4 regions of the Cohnella hongkongensis genome follow, and region 1 is predicted to be linked to each of the others. Evidence: riboswitches for the same ligand, from Rfam matches in the RefSeq annotation. Region 1 holds a riboswitch; each other region holds the start of a gene.

Region 1 (4,717 bases):
CAAATTTGATACGGACGAACAGCATATACATGAAATGTTATCCAAAATTACAGTCGATTCAAGTAAACTTGCCGATCGGGTTAAAAGCCGATTGCATGAGGATCGTGGCGGTATGCCTTCTAGACATCGCAAACGGTGGACAAGATCAACCATTGCAGCTATCGCGATGTCGTTCGTATTAGTTGCTAGTGCAACTGCTGCATCTTTAGGGAATTTGGATTGGTTCATAGAAAGATTTAATCCTGATTTTGGAAAAATAGTTGAACCAGTTGGGGTCTATAGCGAGGACAAAGGAATTCGCATGGAGGTTATCGGTGCGCAGAAATATGAAAATAAGGCGATTATTTACCTCTCTCTTCAGGATAGAACAGGCCAAAACCGATTGACGGAACAGACTGATTTTAGAGACGGATTCCATGTAAAAATGCGTTCGCAAACAAAAGAGGGAGCCAAAGGCGGAGACGAAGTTTTATCAGCCAGCCTGTCATGGAAACAAAAAATGCTTTATTTTAATAAAGATACGAATACCATTTATTATGAGTTTAATATAACGGCTGATCCAGACACACCATTAGCAGATCCGTTAGAGCTTGGCAGCTTCCTTATTTATTTTGACGGAAAAGCCTATATAGACGAACCCATTTCCGTATCCCTTGCAGGAATCGAAGAGGTAGAAACGGCTCCTATTGAAAAAGCACAGATTTGGGGAGGCAGTAATGTGCCAAGCGACCTCAGTTCATTAACAGAGGCGCTTCTGCCAGGGGAGTATGCTTCCATGCCCCATGGTGAAAAAGACCAATGGGTTTCAAATATCGGGATTATAAATGGAAAATTGCATGTGCAGATAGGCAAAATTTTTAAAAAAGAGTTTGGTTCTACTGATGCCATGCTTTCTCTAAAGGGTCCCGACGGTAATTTAATCACCAGTGATTATAGTTTGGTATTTCTCAGCGATAAGAAAAATAACCTTCTTGATCTTGAAAATAACGACTATGGTGACGTTGTGTATAAATATGAAGAGTTTGTATTTCCTGTAAACCGAGATAATCTTAGAAAATACACTCTTTATTATACGGGTTCCGTTTATTCCGGGGTTGAAGGCAACTGGAAGGTGGCAGCAAATTTAAGTGATACAGCTTCCAATTTACGTACATGGAAAAATGATATTTCAGTGGAAGGTCATCTTTTTGAATATATAACCCTCAGTCCTTTGGGATTACAAGTAATCGGTACCTATAAAGGCGAGAATTGCATGGTCAGCGATATGCGGCTTGAAATTGAAACAGCAGACGGTATTATCCCATTGGAAGGTGGTGGAGGAAGCCAAAACCCTGATAAACATACCTTCAATTCAAGTTGGGATACGAAAGCACCTTTAGAGGTTACCAAAGTTAAAGCAATCATTATAAATGGCACTCGAATACCTGTTAAATCACAAGGTCTTTAAACTATAAATTTCAACACACCAGGCGAACAAAAGCTCCATTATGTTAAACAGGAAACCCTTAAACAAAGGCCCGCCATAGGCGGGCCTTTGTCATCTTTAGGATTATTGCTTAGCGGTCTCCTCGGCTTCGATCTCCGTTGCGATCTTCTCGTAGGTCTCGTCGTCCAGAAAGCGGCGAGCCCCAAGATAACGCTTGGCGTAGTATTTGTCATCGAGCGAGGTGATCGTCACGCCCTTGGAAGCGGCGTGAGCGAACTTGTTGTTGCCGATGTAGATTCCGACATGGGAGACGCCGTTGCCGCTCGTATTATAGAATACGAGATCGCCCGGACGCAGGTCATCGTCGGAAATCTTCTTGCTCTTATCCCAGCTGTACAGGTCCCGCGAAGAGCGAGGCAGATCGATGCCGAGCTGCTCGAACACGTATCCGGTGAAGCCGGAGCAATCGAATCCCTTCGGTGTCGTTCCGCCGTACTTGTAGCTCGATCCGATCAACGGCTCGATCGTCTTGTCGAGCTTCGAATCGGCGAATACGCTTCCGACCTGGAATGCCAAGAGCAGAGCAAGGCCAAACAAGAAGACTGAAACTTTGCGCAAAACCGGTGACTCCTTCCAATGCCTACGAGGTTAGCTTAAGGGTTCGGTAGAAGGTTCCCTATGGCTTCTTCGCGTACAAAAGCCAACTCACCCGAAAAGATGGTTCCCCCGTTCCCCGATTCACGGAGACTCGGCATTTTATGATTTCTTTAGCTTTATATATTCGGGTATTGTGACGAATTTCCTGCATCTTCTATATTAGAATTCCTTAATCTACGGAGCGTCATTTGGCTCGCACCCCCTCCTTTCGTCCCGGATTTATCCCGCCGATTATAACGCCAAACCCCGGTTGCGGCCGAAGGACGGCGCAACCGGGGAATGTCCCGGGGAGAAATATTGTCGATTGTTGGGACGTGATAAGCTTACGATTTCGCGTCGCGCCATACTTGATGCTGGGATGCGGAGGTCCACAGCTTCAACAGGGAGCGCACGAAGTGAAAAGCTTGATGCAGCGTCACGGCGAGAAAACCCGACCAGAGCAGAGAGACGGCCCAGGCGGCGGCCGACACTGCCAGACCGATGCCGAGCAAAACCAAAGTGATTCCCAGCAGGGGGAGGGCTTGGCGAAACGCTGCTCCCAGACTGCTTAGAATGCCTTCCCGAGCCGCCGCGCCGAACTGCATGAATTGGCAGGCGAGGTGAACGGCCAACCCGTACAGCAGCCATGACGCCGCATACGGCAGCAGATCGATCAGCCAATGAGGCAGGGAAAGCCCGGAGAAGAAGCGGTTCCTGGCCATCGGCACCAGCCATGCGGCGGGGAGCAGAATCAACGCGTTCTCTATCCAGTACAGCAGGGTGACCGGCTTCCAGGCGCTGCGTATTCCCGACCAAACCCGGGTCCCCTCCTCCTCGGCGGAGTAGCGGAAGGAATAGAACAGGCCGGCGTTGATCAGCGGAGTGAGCACCATCCGCAGCAGCAGCATTCCGCCCAGCAGCCAGAGCGTGTCGTCGACAAGATCCGTTTTCATCAAGCGGAACTGGGCTTCGATCAGGAACAGATGGGCGGCGTCGGAGTTCGGATGTTCGTCCGGATAGCGCGCCAGCACCGGCGTTACGATCGAGTCGACGAGCCGGTACAGGAAAAAACCCCACAGCAAGCGATACAGGAACAGGAGAACCACTACATATTTATGCCTGACGGTCATGTCCCATCCCAATTTTAGACGTTCGCGCATGTTCTTCCCCCTCACCAGGCCAATGATCCGAACAAACCTTCCAATATTTGCGCGATGCCGGTCGCGTAGCGGGTACGCTGCCCGGGCGGCACTTCCGCCTTCAGATAATTATTGAACTTGCGATTGTCGAGCACGATATGGTTGCCGGGATCGATCACCGCATATTGCAGCGGAGCCGCCGATTCGAGCTTCAATTGAATATGCGACTGCACGCCGTCCCACTGTTTGCGAACCGACTGTCCGTCCCGGAACTGCAGCCAGACGGACACTGGCTCGGGACTGCCGCCATTGCGCCGCAGAAGGACGACGCTCTCGTATCCGGCATCCGTTTTCCTTGTCTGGATCGATTCTACGGAATAGTCGGCCATCTCGCCGTGCAGGACGTACGCCCGGAAGAAATCGGTCCACTTCTCCTTGGTCACCGTTTCCACGACTCTCTGGAAGTCCGAGAAGGAAGGATGTCTGAACTTATATTTCTGAAAATAAGTCCGCATAATTTTGCTCATCGTTTTGTCGCCGACCTGCTTCTCGATAGCGGTCAGCACAAGCTTGCCCCGCATGTAGACATTTTCGGCGTATCCGTCGGAAGAGCGGAACTTCCAGGACGAGAGGGCGAGCGGCTCCGGATGGGTCAAATAGCTGGCTTCGATCGGGTGATGGGGCAGAACGCCGTAAATGCTGGACATCAGCTTATCCTCGGTGTAGGACGCGAAGCCTTCGTCGAGCCAAGCTTCCTCGAATTCGTTGGAAGCGACAAGCCCGTACCAATATTGGTGGGCGATCTCGTGGACGAGCGTTCGCTCCAGCTCGTAGCCGGGGTTGTCGTTCTGGGCCGCTGCCGCGGTGACGAGCGTCGGATACTCCATGCCCCCGGCGCCGTTGCCGTCGGCCGGAGGCACGACGACGGACAGGGTGGAGTACGGGTATTCTCCATACCATTGTCCCAGCTTGGCGAGCGCGGATTTGGCGGCATGCATGTAGCGGTCTTTCAGGTGCTGATGGAGCGGATCCAGATACAGCTTGATTCGAACGCCCGGTATGCCCGGCGATGAGAAGGAATCTTCCACGTAGACGAAGTCCGGAGAAGCCGACCAGGCGAAGTCGTGCACGTCGTCGGCATAGAACTGGAAGCTCTTTCTCCCTCCGGCCACGGTCGGCGTTTTCGTGAGAAAGCCGGTCGCCGCGACCTTGTAGCCGTCCGGAACCTCAATGCGCACGCTGTAGATGCCGAAGTCGGAATAAAACTCGGAATCTCCGTGGTATTGGTGCAGATTCCAGCCCTCGGCGCTACGACCGCGCATGCCGGTCGTCTCGTATACGGGAACTTTGGGAAACCACTGTCCCGCCATGACGAAATGACCGGCCTTGCCCATCCGCGCGAAGACGTCGGGGAGCGTAACCGAGAACTTCATGCGCAGCGTGACGGAGTCTCCGGGCTTGACCGGCTCGGGAAGCCGGAATGCGGCCAAGGTGCGGTCGTTCCGGTTGCCGTCGT
Region 2 (4,717 bases), on a different contig from region 1:
CGAACGCAGTCCTCCTCGTTCACGAGGGGGTAGTAGGCATATTCCCGCCCGTCCTTGCGGAAGCCGAGCGCTTGCTTCTGAACGAGCCGGCCGATCAGCGTCTTGACCGTCTTCGGCTTCCAGGGCTTGCTCCCGCTAAGACGGGAGATAATGTCGGCGGCCGTTAATGGCGACGATTGCCATACGATCCGCATAATATCCCATTCCGCATCCGAGATGGGGGGAGAGTCGGACATGCAGCTTCCTCCGTTCGTTCATCACCGGTGATGGACATCAAAAAAAGATTACAGTTGTAGTCTACGTGAATAGATTACAACTGTAATCTTGATCTGTCAAGCTGCCCGAGGGTAAGGTTTAGCGTACGCGGGCGGAAGGGACGGAGGCTTTCGCTTTCAGGCGTTCGTAGCGGCTCAATATTTCCTGGTGGAGGGCGTGTGTATCGGGGATGCCCATATGCTTGCGGATCACGTGTCCGGCGCCTCTTTGGCGAATGGACGTCTGCAGGATGACCGCTTCGAGATCGCCGTCGTCGTCGTACAGCAGCGCGGAGGCGATGGCGGACGCCAGATGCGGAACCGGAATGCCGTTATCGTGAGCCTGCAGCGCCGGGCGCACGAACCGTTCGTTCCGGGACAGCTTGCGCAAAGGGGAGCGTCCGACGCGGACGATCTTGTCGACGATGGCGGAATTCTCGAATCTGCGCAGCGTTTTGCGAACGTAATGGCGATGTTCGCCGGGAGGAAATCCGTGCTTGGCGATCAGAAGGCGGGACGTCTCGTCCAGCGCGCGCTCGACGCTCCGGCGGAGATCGGCGTCCTGCATCGCCTCCTGGATCGTCCGGTACCCTTGGCGATAGCCATAGTAGGCGGCGACGGAATGCCCGGTGTTGACCGTAAAGAGCTTTCGTTCGATGAAAGGTTCAAGCGAATCGACGTAGCGAGCGCCTTCGATCGCCGGGAAGCGGTCGATCAACGGGACCCGCTCGATAATCCACTCGCAGTAAGGCTCGACTTGAACGGCAAGCGGGTCGGCATGCTGCTGCGGGGGGACGATGCGATCGACCGCCGTATTCGGGAAGAGGATGAGGCTTTCCGCCAGCGGCTGCCACTGCGGAGCCAAATGGTGCATGACCCACCTGCGCAGCAGGGCGCTGCCGCTCAGCGCGTTCTCGCAAGCCATCACCAGCAGGGGCCGGGGATCGCTGGCGAGGCGAGCTTCGATTCCCCGGGCGATCGGCTCGGCAATCTCGGGCAACGCGGAGGCGCCGACCGCCGTCGTGACGACGTCCGCCTCCGCCACCTTGCGGATCACGGCGTCGCGGTCCTTCAGATTGACGCCGGTGACGCCGTCTACCCATATGCTCTGCTTCGGTTCTCCGGCGAAGGTAACCTTGTATCGCTTCTTCTGCTGGAGGGCCTTGACCTGATTTCCGTTGCGGGCCGCGAAGCACACTTCGTAGCCCGAGCGGGACAGCATCAAGCCGATGAACCCTCTTCCGATATTGCCTGCTCCAAATTGTACGGCTTTCATGGTCTCGTTTCCTCCATTCCTTCCAATCTGCTTGCGGGGCCTCAGGATACGGCGGCGCGGCCGACGAGCCGGCGAAAATCAATGTCCGTCAGCGAATCGGCCCGATAGTGGGCTCGGGGGAAGCTCAGCGTCTCCGTCAGCACGTTCGGTACGACGACGCATATCAATCCGGCCGCCGCAGCCGCCCTGGCTCCGTTAGGAGAATCCTCGATGGCGACCGCTTCCTCCGGACGAACGCCCAATCCGCTCAGCGCCTGCAAATAAAGCTCGGGATCGGGCTTGACCCGGCTTACGTGATCGGCTGTTCGGATGCATTCGAAGTAGTCCGTCAGCTTCAGGCGATCCAGATGCGAGCGAACCCACTGCTCGGAGGAGCTGGAGGCCAGGCCGATCTTCAGGCCCAAAGCTTTGGCCGACTCCAGATAGCTCAGCACGCCGGGGCGGACCGTTTCCTCCTCCATCCGCTTGGCGTGATTGTCGTGAATGTTTTCGCGGAACGCCTCTTTGTCGATCGGCAGTCCGAGCTCGGTCATGAGGTATTCGTAAGGATTAAAGCGGTGCAGGCTCGTGCCGATGCATTGGGAATATTGCTCCAGCGTCAACTCGACGCCGTGCGAGAGATAAGCTTCGCGGAACGCTTGATACCAAGCGGTCTCCGTATCGATAATCGTTCCGTCGAAGTCGAAAATAATGGCTTTGATCATGAACCTGTCTCCCTTCGCGCCTTCGCGCTGGATTGGCTTTCCGGTGAGTCCGGAGGGCGAAAATGACAAAAAGAGCCCTGTTGTCAGGGCCCGGCTTCCTCATGATCCGAAGCAAAGATTAGCCCCATCTTATGCCTACGAGGTTAGCTGACGGACTCGGGAAGATGGTCTCCCTACGTTCGGCCTGCGAACGATTCGCCCCAATAATGGTTCCCCCGCTTTTCGGCAGTTGGCGCCGAAAACTAAGCGTAGCTTCAGTATATATCAACGACAGAAATGTGTCAATAAATATAACATAAAGAGGTTGTTAGAGTCATAATAGAATCTTTTCAGTCAAATTAAATAACGCATATATTACGTATAAGTGCCGCTCACCGATTCCCGGCGTATTCCGGAAGCTTCCGGAGCTCCTTTCTGTATTCCGAGGGGGAGTGGCCGCTCCACGCTCTGAACTTCTTGGAAAAATAAAGCGCGTCCCCGTAGCCGACCGACGAGGCGACCTGTTCAATCGTCATCTGCGAGGCCAGCAGCAGCTCGGCCCGCTGCATGCGAATCTGCAGCAGGTACTGCATCGGCGACATTCCGGTCGCCTGCTTGAACAGCTTGCACAGATGGGTTCGATGATAGCCGAGCATCCCGGCGATGCCCGAGACGGAGATCGGCTGAGCGTACTGCAGCGTCAAATATTGCAGCGCCTGCTTCACGATATGGTCGGCGTCTGCGGCGGCCGGGGCCGCGAGACGATTTTTGGCGCGGGCGGCGCCGAGCTGGTGCAGCAGAAGGCGGAGCCAGCCTTCGGCCTCCAGATTGGACAGCTCGGCTCCGAGCGAGCCCTCGAAGCAGCGCCGGAGCTGCTCGTAGGCGTTGCGGACGTGCGGATTCAGGCTGCCGGCTACGACCGGGTTGTCCGGAGAGGCGCCGATCGCCTCCATCGCCGCCGCGGCTCCGGAGCCGACAAAGGCGAACCAGGCATAGCGCCAAGGCGCTCTGTCGTCCGCCTGATACGAGAACAGCTCGCCCGGGAAAATCATAAAGGAGTCTCCCGCGCCGCAGCGGTAGGACCGGCCCCCTATCGTGAAATCTCCGTACCCGGACAGCACGGTGTGAATGAGATAATAATCGTGAACGGCTGGCCCCATCTTGTGCAGAGGGACCGGCTGGCCTTCCCCGCTGAAGAGAACGGCCAGCTCACCGCCGGAGGGAGAAGGGTTCATGCCGAGGACGTATTCGTCATGATCCGGAGTCATGGCGCTCACCTGCCTGAAGTCTTTTGCTCCTACTATAGCAAACAAACGACAAATGTCCATATAGATGCGCGATGCCTCCATATTCTTGCGAGTGCGCTTGCATTACATTGGAGGTAGCTTATCATCTTATTTATCCGGAGGTTATCGACTTGTCCAAAATTACTTTTATCGGCGCGGGAAGTACGGTTTTCGCCAAAAACGTGCTCGGGGACGTCATGCATACGCCTGCGCTGCAAGGCTTCGAGATCGCGCTGTTCGACATCGACCCGGTTCGTCTGAAGGACTCCGAGAACATTCTCAATAACATCAAAAAGACATCCGGAAGCACCTGCGTCATCAAGTCCTACGGCGACCGCAAGGAGGCGCTTCGCGGAGCGAAATACGTCGTCAACGCGATTCAGGTCGGCGGCTACGACCCATGTACAATCACGGATTTCGAGGTCCCGAAAAAGTACGGCCTGCGGCAGACGATCGCGGATACGGTCGGCATCGGCGGCATTTTCCGCAACCTGCGGACGATCCCGGTCATGCTCGACTTCGCCAAGGACATTCGCGAGGTCTGTCCGGACGCTCTGTTCCTGAACTATACGAACCCGATGGCCGTCCTGACGAACGTCATGAATACCTACGGCGGCGTAAACACGGTCGGCCTGTGCCACAGCGTGCAGGTGTGCGTACGGGATCTGTTCGACAATCTCGGCATGGACGCGACGGGCGTCAAGTCGAAGATCGCCGGCATCAACCATATGGCCTGGCTGCTCGAGGTCTCGAAGGACGGCGTCGATCTGTATCCGGAGATCAAGCGGCGCGCGGCGGAGAAGCAGAAGGAGAAGCATCACGACATGGTCCGGTTCGAGCTGATGCTGAAATTCGGCTACTACATTACCGAGTCCTCGGAGCACAACGCCGAATACCATCCATACTTCATCAAGCGCAGCTATCCGGAGCTGATTGAGCGCTTTAATATTCCGCTGGACGAATATCCGCGCCGCTGCGTCGAGCAGATCAGCAAATGGGAGAAGCTGCGCGAAGAGCTGCTGAACGACTCCAGGCTGGAGCACGAGCGCTCGCACGAATACGCCTCTTACATCCTCGAGGCGATCGAGACGAACGTTCCGTTCAAGATCGGCGGCAACGTCATGAACGCCGGCGGCCTGATTCCGAACCTGCCGCGCGAAGCTTGCGTCGAGGTGCCCTGCCTCGTCGACCGTTCCGGCGTCACTCCGACCTATGTCG
Region 3 (4,717 bases), on a different contig from region 1:
GCGGGAGAGACGATTGCGTTCGTCGGTCCCTCGGGAGCCGGCAAAACGACGATCTGCAGCCTGCTGCCGCGCTTCTACGAAGTGACCGGAGGACGGATTACGGTGGACGGAATGGACGTTCGGGATTTGACGCTGAAGTCGTTGAGGAAGAACATCGGCATCGTGCAGCAGGACGTATTTCTGTTCTCGGGCTCGATCCGCGAGAATATCGCCTACGGCGATCTGAAGGCAACCGACGAGCAGATCTGGGAGGCGGCCCGGAGAGCCTCGCTCGAGGAGATGATCAAGCAGCTGCCGGAAGGGATGGACACGATTATCGGAGAGCGCGGCGTCAAGCTTTCGGGCGGGCAGAAGCAGCGAATGGCGATCGCGCGGATGTTCCTGAAGAATCCGCCGATTCTCATCCTCGACGAAGCGACGTCGGCGCTCGATACCGAGACCGAGGCGGCGATTCAGCAGTCGCTGTCCGAGCTGTCCGTCGGCCGAACGACGCTTGTCATCGCCCACAGACTGGCGACGATCAGGAATGCGGACCGGATCGTCGTCGTGGACGAGAGCGGAGTCGCCGAGCAGGGCAGCCACCGCGAGCTGATCGCCTCGGGCGGCATCTACAGCAGGCTTCATCATGCCCAATATCAGCATGCGTAAGCGGCGCGGCCCAAACGGCCCCGTCTGCCGGACGTCGAAATCGTTTGCTTGACATTGCATATTGCACAGCGGAAAAAAGGCGGTGGGGAGGGGTTGCCTCCTCAGCGCCTTGGCACATTTCGGGTATTCCGCCCTAAGAGGCGTCCGTCAGCTCTCGGGGCGGCTTGGCGCTTCCGCCGCGCCGGGCGGCAGCTCCTCCTCGTACAGCCCCGTGCGGCGCTTGAACCAGCGAAACAGATGGGTGAAGATCACCTTCAGAATGGCGTAGCCCGGAACGGCCAGAATGATGCCGATGATGCCGAACAGATTGCCGGCCGCGATAATGACGAAGATAATCGTAATCGGGTGGACGCGCATCGTTTTTCCCATAATCTGGGGAGAAATGAATTTGCCCTCGATCAGCTGAACGATCGTCCAGATGACGATCATCTTCACGAGCATGATCGGCGAGGTCATCAGGGCGACGATCAACGCCGGCGTAATTGCGATCGCCGGTCCGAGATAAGGCACGATGCTCGTGCAAGCGGCGATGACGGCGAGCACGAGAGAGTAATCGAGACCGATAATGAGATACCCGATATAAAGCAGCACGCCGATGCAGGCGCTGACGATAATCTGGCCGCGGATATACGAGCTGATCTGATGGTTCATCTCGAGCATGACGCCGAAGGAGCGGTTTCTCAGCCGGGTCGGCACGAATCCGAGCACGAACGGAGCGAGCTTCTTGCGATCCTTGAGCAGATAGAACAGGATAAAGGGCACGGTGATGATCGCCAGCACCGTTTCCGTAATTTTGCCGACGAGGCTTCCGATTCCGGACCAGGCGTTGTTCAGAATCGCGGACGCTCTCGTGGAGAAATCGTCTGCCAGCTTGGCGGTATCGATGCCGATCATCTCTTGCAGCTGATTGAAGTACTCGTTGCCGATCAGCTCCTCGAACTTTAATTGAGCGTTCTGGGTGTAGGTCGGGAACTGGGTGATCAGACTCGAAATTTGCTGGCTGAGCATCGGCACGACTTTCATGACGGTAAGCGTCAGAACGGCGATAATGACGAGATAAAGCGCGACGATCGAATAGACGCGCTTCACTTTCTGCTTCTCCAGGTAGTCGACGATCGGGGTGAGCAGGTAATAGACGACTCCCGTCAGAAGGAAGGGCAGAAAAACGGTCTCCAAAACGACCTTGAACGGATGAAAGACGTACGAGATTTTCTCCAGAATGAAAATGTTCAGACCGATCAGCAGAATGACGACCAGAAACAGAACGACTTTCCGGTCGATCAGAGCCTTGAGCGTGTCCGAAAGTTTACGGGCATTGTGCATCGAGTCTTCCTCCTTGTTTCTTCCATTGTAACCGACGCGAAACCCGCCTTACAATCGCATCCGGGCTTTTCCGGCGGTTGACAGGGCGAAAGGATTATTTTATAGTTATTTTAAGCTTAGTTTCCGGAATATTCCGGAAAGCGGGGGAACCATTCTTTTGGGGCGAATCATTCATGGCGAATGTAGGGAACCATCTATCCCGAGCCCGTCAGCTAACCTCGTCTGCACTGGATGGGTCGGATTGTCATGGGCAGGATAAGCTGCGCATTCTTTTGACCCGTTGAGGGTCTTTTTCTGTCTCTATAGGCCCTTGTTCGCAGTAGGGGATGGTCTGCTGCGCGCGGGGCTATTTTTTGTCTTCGGACGGAAGGAGGGCAAAGCGGGGCTTGGAACGGATTCGTTCTCGAATTCGACTGAATATACGTGGAGGAGGAATGCCGAATGGCGCAACCAAAGTATATCACCGATATCGGAAAAATCTCTCACATCCCCGAGGAACAGCGTGAGAAGCTAAAGGAAATTACGGAAAAGTTCGTGTTCCGCGTGAACGACTATTATCTGGGACTGATCGATTGGGAGGATCCGAACGATCCGATCCGCAAGCTGGTCATTCCGAACGAGGGCGAGCTGGAGGAATACGGGCGCTGGGACGCCTCGGACGAGGATACGAACTACGTCGTCAAGGGCTGCCAGCACAAGTATTCGTCGACCGCGCTGCTGATCGTTTCCGAGGTGTGCGGCGCGTATTGCCGCTACTGCTTCCGCAAGAGACTGTTCCGCAACGACGTCAAGGAGGCGACGTCGGACATCGAGCCGGGCCTGCAATATATCGCCAACCACCCGGAGATCAGCAACGTGCTGCTTACCGGCGGCGACAGCCTCATTCTCGCGACGCCTAAACTGCGCGCGATATTGCATAGATTGCGCGAGATCGATCATGTCCAGATTATTCGGCTCGGATCGAAGATCCCGGTCTTTAATCCGATGCGCATCTACGAGGACGAGGAGCTGCTGGCGACGATTCGCGAGTTTTCCAGCGCGGAGAAGAGAATTTACGTAATGGCTCATATCAACCATCCGCGCGAGATTACGCCGCAAGCGGTCAAGGGCTTCCAGGCGCTTCACGACGCCGGAGCGATCGTCGTCAACCAGACCCCGGTGCTGCGGGGCATCAACGACGATCCGGAGGTGCTCGGCGAGCTGCTCGACCGGCTCAGCTGGGCCGGCGTGACGCCGTATTACTTTTTTATCAACCGTCCGGTAGCGGGCAACAACGATTTCGTGCTGCCGCTGGCCAAGGTTTACGACATCGTCGAGAAGGCGAAGGCCCGCACTTCCGGACTCGGCAAGAGGGTGCGCCTGTCGATGAGCCATACGTCGGGCAAGATCGAGATTTTGGCCATCGAGAACGGCAAGGCGTATCTGAAGTATCACCAGTCCCGCGAAGGGAACTACGGGAAGTTCATGGTGCTGGATTGTCCCGACGACGCTGCCTGGTTCGACGATCTTCCGGGAAGCGAGCGCTACTGGAAGAAGCCGGCCAAGCGGACGAAGGAGGTCGTCTCCGTGAACGAGCTGCCCGACGTTCCCCGCAAGCGGGAAAGAAGGGCGGAAGTGCCGAGCTGACGCAGCCCGCCTTTCAAAGAGTATAGGACCGTCTCGCAAGCCGGGCGACAGCGCCTTCGACAGCTTGCCGGACGGTCCTTTTTTCGCCCGTTCCGCCGCGCATTCAACCGATTCCGACAAAGGTTCCTCGTTTTCCCGTTTGACCGTTTGACATGCTTCTCCTGCCCCGGAAGGTAAAATCTATTCATTGCGAGACAGGGGAGGCTGGAACGGGGATGGGAAGAGGGAGCGCAGCGGTCATATTTCTCCTTGCGACGCTGCTTGCGGGGCAGGGAATCGCGGAAGCGAACGGCGTTCAGAACGGGCAATGGAGCGGCAAGCTCGCCGGCTCCCGAGCGTTTCCCGACACTTATACGGACGTGGAGGGCGTGCTCACTTTCCGCGGCGGCGGAGAGCGAAGCCGACCCTCCTTCGGCACGGTGCAGATGCGGACCTACCGGCCCAAGATCGCGTGGGAAAAGCGGACGAGAAGCAGCTCGTGGGGAGGCGGCGCCGGGTGGACGGGACAGCCGGCGATCGTCAGATGGAAGCCGGAGGTGCTTCGCACCATGAACGTGAAGGCGAAATTCCGCACCAAGCCGGATTTTACGGAAGTGATCTATGCGTCGCTGGACGGCTACGTCTATTTCCTGGAGCTGGAGACGGGGGAGGAGACGAGAAGCCCGATCAAGGTCGGAAATCCGTTAAAAGGCAGCGTGTCCGTCGACCCCCGCGGTTATCCGCTGCTGTACGTGGGCGAGGGGGTTCCGGAGAACGGGACGATCGGGTTCAATCTGTACAGCCTGACCGACCAGAAAAGGCTGCTGCGCGTGAACGGCATCGATTCGTTCGCCTACCGGAAGTGGGGGGCCTTCGACAGCTCCGCCCTGTTCAACCGGCTCGACGATACGCTGACGGTGGGCGGGGAGAACGGCTTGTTTTATCGCATCCAGCTGAACACCGCGTTCGATCCGAAGCGGGCAGCGCTCTCGATCAAGCCGGTGATCCATAAATTCAGATATAAAATCGCCGGCAACGGCTATCCGGGCATCGAGAACTCCGTCGCCGCTTACGGCGATCTGGCTTACTTCGCCGACAACGGCGGCAGCCTGGTGGCCATGAACGTGCGGACGAACGAGCC
Region 4 (4,717 bases), on a different contig from region 1:
GAGTGTAGACCGGATAAACCGCGTAGCCGACATGCCCGAGCGCCCAGAACAGTCCGGGGGGAACGATGGCGAGCGTCGTCAGAACGACGGCTGATCTGCGGGACGGCTCCCTCCCCGTCCACTTGCGGGCAAGACCGACGAACCAGCTGCGGAACACTCCGATGCCGAACAGCCGGCTCTGCAGCTCCTCCGATATGCCCGCGCACCAGGCCAGCAGCGGCAGAAGCAGCGGAAGGCTCATGTTATACATCGACTGCGTGGCGTCCGACGAGGCGAACGCGCCGAGCGTTTTCTCCAGCAGAAGAAGAATGACGGATTGGGCGCCCAGCAGAATAAAAGCGAGGAAGTAGCCCTCCTTCATGCTCTTCAGCACCGCCTCCCCGTAGCCGGACTCCCGCCACCTCGGCCAGAGCGGCCTTCCCATCGACTTCCACAAACCGTCCCCGCCGACGGCCGAGAAGTAGGTCAGCAGCGCCATTGCCGCATAAGTGACGAGGCTGACGGTCAGATTAACCCGATCGCCCACGCTGACTCCAGACTCCCAGGTTCCAGCCCGCAATCCGGGGATCATGTTAAACGTTAAGGCTGCATACAGCGCAAAAAAGACGGTCGCAAGAAAAATGCCTCTTCGGTAGGAGGTATATCCGCCGTGAGTCCCCGTGTAGACAATCGCAAGGATGAATAGCAGCAACTGGGGCAAAATGAACCCGAATACCGACAAATGGCCGGCCAACCGCTCCTGGTCCTCCATATACCGGACGAAGGAGGCCGGCAGATCGACCCGATACGCGACTGCGCCTCCCTGCCATTCGGGAATCGCGGAGTCCGCCGGACGGAACGACGGGGGCAGATCGACGCGCAGCCGGAGCTCGGCCTCCTCGATCGCGGATAAGCGGGACACATACTCGAAGCCGCGATCGCCGAAGGATTCGCCGGTCCATTCCCAGTCGTTCGCGCGAATGCCGTACCACTCGGCGTACCGCAGCGCGGCGGCGGCTTGCTCGGCTGCAGGCCGCGTCTCTTCCTCGCGGCTCGCGGAGCCGGCGTCGAAGTCAGCCCCCAAATGCCGCCAAGCGACCAGGCTGCCCGACTCCATATGGACGGAGACGGCCAGCGCGCCCGGGGACCCGCTGATCGTCAGCTCGACGACGTACACGTCCGTCGGAGCCGCCGCCGCCCACAGCTTGTCGTACGAGGCGGTCAGGCCATGCTTGGACAAGTAGCCGTTCGCCTTGCTGTCGGTCATATGCGTTACCGTCGTCTTGCTCACGTCCGCAGCTTCAATGCCGAATTTCTCGTTCGCCCATTCGATCGCCTTCCGCTCCGCTTCGGCTCTCGTCAGCACGGCGGAGGCATTCGTCGTGAAAAGCTGCCCCGTTATCGGGAAGACTTGAATGAGCAAAAACAGCGCCAGCCCGATCGCAGCCGTCCAAACCCAACGTTTGTCCAGCGGCGTCGGTCGATTTTCGATCATGCGGTTTCTCTCCTCGCCAGCAGTAAAATTCAAAGATAACGTATTCAACGGCTTCGCGCTTGAAGCTGCCGTTTTTTTTCATTAAGTATCTCGCATTTTCAATGAAAATGAAAGCAAACCGAACGATAATGACTGTCCGAAGCCAAAACTCTCGAAGAACTATCCGTTAAACCGCCTAAACGAGCCGGATTGCCCCCTTTTTGACGTTGTTCCCGCTCAGCGTAAGGGCTATAATGCGGGGGTACGTTTTTTATCCGGAATAAATCGGCCGAATTTCCTAGGACGGAAAACGGGGGACCCAATACGGATCGCGGGGTACAGGTTCATTGTATTCGAGCGTCCAGGGGTGAATTCCAAACCGCGACAGACCGCGGCGGATAGGGCAGCCTGTTCGAGCCCGAACCCGACAGCTAACCTCGTAGGCGTTAGACGAACAGGAATCGCGTGCATGAAGGGCACTGGGGTTCCAGTGCTTTTTTGGTGATTCAGAAAGCAGCAGCGGGATACGGGTCGAGGTGGATCATTGTGTTCAAAAAAGCGGTGCGCTGGTTATATGCTTTTCCTCCGAGGATGATGCTTCTCGGTTTTAGTTTGATTATTTTGACCGGGGCGCTGCTGCTGATGCTGCCGATCGCTTCCGCGAGCCGGGAGCCGCTGTCGTTCGTCGACGCCCTGTTTACGGCAACCTCCGCAACGTGCGTGACCGGCCTCGTTCTGTTCGATACGGGCGCCCACTTCTCCGTCTTCGGCCACTGGGTGATTCTTCTGCTGATCCAGGTCGGGGGCGTCGGCTTCATGACGATGGCCACGCTGTTTGCGCTCATCTTAAGAAGGCGGATTTCGCTCAAGGAAAGACTGATTTTGCAGGAGTCGCTTAACCAGGGCAGCATCGAAGGACTTGTCCGTCTCGTACGCAAGGTGATCTTCTATGCGCTGGCGCTGGAGCTGGCCGGAGCGGTGCTGTACACGATCCGCTTCGCTTTCGACATGCCGTTCGGTCAAGCGGTCTATCACGGCGTTTTCCATGCGATCTCCATCTTCAACAATGCGGGCTTCGATCTGTCCGCAGAGGGCAACAGCTTTATCGGCTATTCCGAAGACGTCTACATGAACGTCGTCTCGATGGCTCTCATCGTTCTTGGCGGCTTCGGCTTTATCGTGCTGGCGGATTTGTTCGATTACCGGCACAAGCGCAAGTTCTCGCTGCACACCAAAGTCGTGCTGAGCGTCTCCGCCGCGCTGGTCGCCGTCGGAGCGATCGTCATTCTGATCTTCGAGTTCACGAATTCGCGCACAATCGGAGACGAGCCGTTTGCTTACAAAGCGATGTCCGCGCTGTTCCAGTCGGTCACGACCCGCTCGGGCGGGGTCTCGACGGTAGAAATTGCCGAACTGCGCCAAGCGACCCAATTTTTCATCGTCATTCTGATGTTTATCGGGGCTTCTCCCGGCTCGACGGGCGGAGGCATCAAGACGACGACGTTCGCCGTGCTCGTCGGCGCGGTGCTGGCGATGATGCGCGGCAAGGAGGACGTCGTGCTGTTCCGTCTGCGGCTGGCCCAGGAGAGAGTATACAAGGCGATTACCGTAACGCTGTTCTGCATCGGCATCGTGCTGACCGGGACGCTGGTGCTCGCTACGACGGAGGATGCCAGCTTTCTGAAAATTTTATTCGAGGCGACGTCGGCGTTCGGCACCGTCGGACTGTCCATGGGGCTGACCGACAGCTTGAGCCTGGCGGGCAAGCTGACAATTATCGTTCTGATGTTTATCGGCCGATTGGGGCCGCTCACCTTGACCTACGCTTTGGGACCGAAGCCGGGTCGGCCGCTTTATCGTCACGCGGAAGGCAAAATCATCATCGGGTAGAGGACGGAGAAGGATGAAATTAAATCAGTTCGTCATCATCGGACTGGGCCGCTTCGGCTCCAGCCTGGGCCGGGAGCTGATCCGACTGGGCTACGAGGTGCTCGGCGTCGACCGGGACGAGGAGAAGGTGCAGGAGATGTCCGGCATGCTGACGCATACGGTCATGGCGGACGCGACGGAGGAGGATGTGCTTCGTTCGATCGGGGCGCGGAATTTCGACTGCGGCGTCGTGGCGATTGGAGACGATATCCAGGCGAGCATTCTGGCGACGATTCTGCTGAAGGAGCTTGGGGTGAAGAAGGTCGTGGCCAAGGCGGTATCCGATCTGCACGGGCGGGTGCTGGAGAGAATGGGCGTCGACCGGATCATCTATCCGGAGCGGGACATGGGCGTCCGCGTCGCCCACCAGCTCGTCTCGCCGAACCTGCTCGATTACATTGAGCTGTCGCAGAAATATACGATCGCGGAGCTGGCGGTGCCGCAGTGCTGGTCGGGCAAATCTCTGGCGGATGTCGACCTGCGCGGCAAGTTCGGCTGCAGCATCGTGGCGATTAACAAGCCGGGGGGAATTATTATCGCTCCCGCCGCCAAGGATGTGCTGTCGAAGGAGGACGTCATGGTGCTGATCGGTACGAACGATCAGATCGAGGAGTGTCAGGAGTCTTTTCATTCCGGTGAATGAAAAGCATCCCGTTCGCTCAGGCTAAAGCTATGACGAGCGGGATGGAGGAATGGCGATGAAGAGGTCGCGACTGGGAAGAGCGGTGATGGTGCTGGCGAGCGCCGTCACCTTTTTAACGTTGTGGGGCGGCCTGCCGGTAGCCGACGGGAAAGCGAAGCCGTCCGGCACGCATTGGTCCGAATGGGAGCGCCGATACGAAGGCGTGTTTGTTCTGTCGGCCTCGCGCGAGGCCCGCAAAGTCTCCTTGACGTTCGACGACGTTCCCGATCCCCGTTACACGCCGAAGGTGCTGGATATTTTGAAGAGGAAGGACGTTCGGGCCAGCTTCTTCGTCGTCGGCACCCGTGCGCGGAAGTACCCGGAGCTGGTCAAGCGTATTCATCGGGAAGGGCACGATATCGGCAACCACTCCTACAACCATCCGGATTTCTCGAGGCTGTCCCTGGCGAAGGTGCAGGACCAGATTATGCGGGCCGAGCAGGTGATCGCAAGTACGGTAGGGTTCAGACCGAGACTTGTGCGTCCGCCTTACGGGGAAATTGTGCCGAGCCAGCTGGAGTGGGCCAAGAAGCGAGGATACACGTTCGTCAATTGGGATGTCGACTCGTCGGACTGGCGGCAAATTAGCGCCGACCAGGTGTTCCGCAACGTCACCCGCGCAGTCAGACCCGGCTCCGTCATCCTGATGCATG

The links. A riboswitch is a leader RNA that binds a small molecule or an ion and turns the genes downstream of it on or off. The one in region 1 is predicted to bind cyclic di-AMP.
Region 2: it holds a riboswitch for cyclic di-AMP, as region 1 does, so the genes downstream of both, ACFO3S_RS05220 (HAD family hydrolase) here and ACFO3S_RS22680 (C40 family peptidase) in region 1, are expected to answer to the same signal.
Region 3: it holds a riboswitch for cyclic di-AMP, as region 1 does, so the genes downstream of both, ACFO3S_RS23635 (KamA family radical SAM protein) here and ACFO3S_RS22680 (C40 family peptidase) in region 1, are expected to answer to the same signal.
Region 4: it holds a riboswitch for cyclic di-AMP, as region 1 does, so the genes downstream of both, ACFO3S_RS02035 (TrkH family potassium uptake protein) here and ACFO3S_RS22680 (C40 family peptidase) in region 1, are expected to answer to the same signal.

The regions. Positions count from the first base shown of each region.
Region 1 covers NZ_JBHSEP010000022.1:37,998-42,714, forward strand. The annotation lists gene ACFO3S_RS22670 (RNA polymerase sigma factor) at 1-9, shown strand, start outside; gene ACFO3S_RS22675 (hypothetical protein) at 1-1,447, shown strand, start outside; gene ACFO3S_RS22680 (C40 family peptidase) at 1,550-2,044, opposite strand; cyclic di-AMP (ydaO/yuaA leader) riboswitch at 2,049-2,190, opposite strand; gene ACFO3S_RS22685 (hypothetical protein) at 2,407-3,222, opposite strand; gene ACFO3S_RS22690 (M1 family metallopeptidase) at 3,234-4,717, opposite strand, start outside.
Region 2 covers NZ_JBHSEP010000002.1:450,778-455,494, reverse strand. The annotation lists gene ACFO3S_RS05230 (BlaI/MecI/CopY family transcriptional regulator) at 1-236, opposite strand, end outside; gene ACFO3S_RS05225 (mannitol-1-phosphate 5-dehydrogenase) at 355-1,530, opposite strand; gene ACFO3S_RS05220 (HAD family hydrolase) at 1,572-2,234, opposite strand; cyclic di-AMP (ydaO/yuaA leader) riboswitch at 2,352-2,493, opposite strand; gene ACFO3S_RS05215 (AraC family transcriptional regulator) at 2,606-3,481, opposite strand; gene melA (alpha-glucosidase/alpha-galactosidase) at 3,631-4,717, shown strand, end outside.
Region 3 covers NZ_JBHSEP010000024.1:45,869-50,585, forward strand. The annotation lists gene ACFO3S_RS23625 (ABC transporter ATP-binding protein) at 1-648, shown strand, start outside; gene ACFO3S_RS23630 (AI-2E family transporter) at 796-1,971, opposite strand; cyclic di-AMP (ydaO/yuaA leader) riboswitch at 2,075-2,214, shown strand; gene ACFO3S_RS23635 (KamA family radical SAM protein) at 2,413-3,597, shown strand; gene ACFO3S_RS23640 (outer membrane protein assembly factor BamB family protein) at 3,813-4,717, shown strand, end outside.
Region 4 covers NZ_JBHSEP010000001.1:450,660-455,376, reverse strand. The annotation lists gene ACFO3S_RS02040 (hypothetical protein) at 1-1,474, opposite strand, end outside; cyclic di-AMP (ydaO/yuaA leader) riboswitch at 1,731-1,914, shown strand; gene ACFO3S_RS02035 (TrkH family potassium uptake protein) at 2,045-3,343, shown strand; gene ACFO3S_RS02030 (potassium channel family protein) at 3,357-4,025, shown strand; gene ACFO3S_RS02025 (polysaccharide deacetylase family protein) at 4,081-4,717, shown strand, end outside.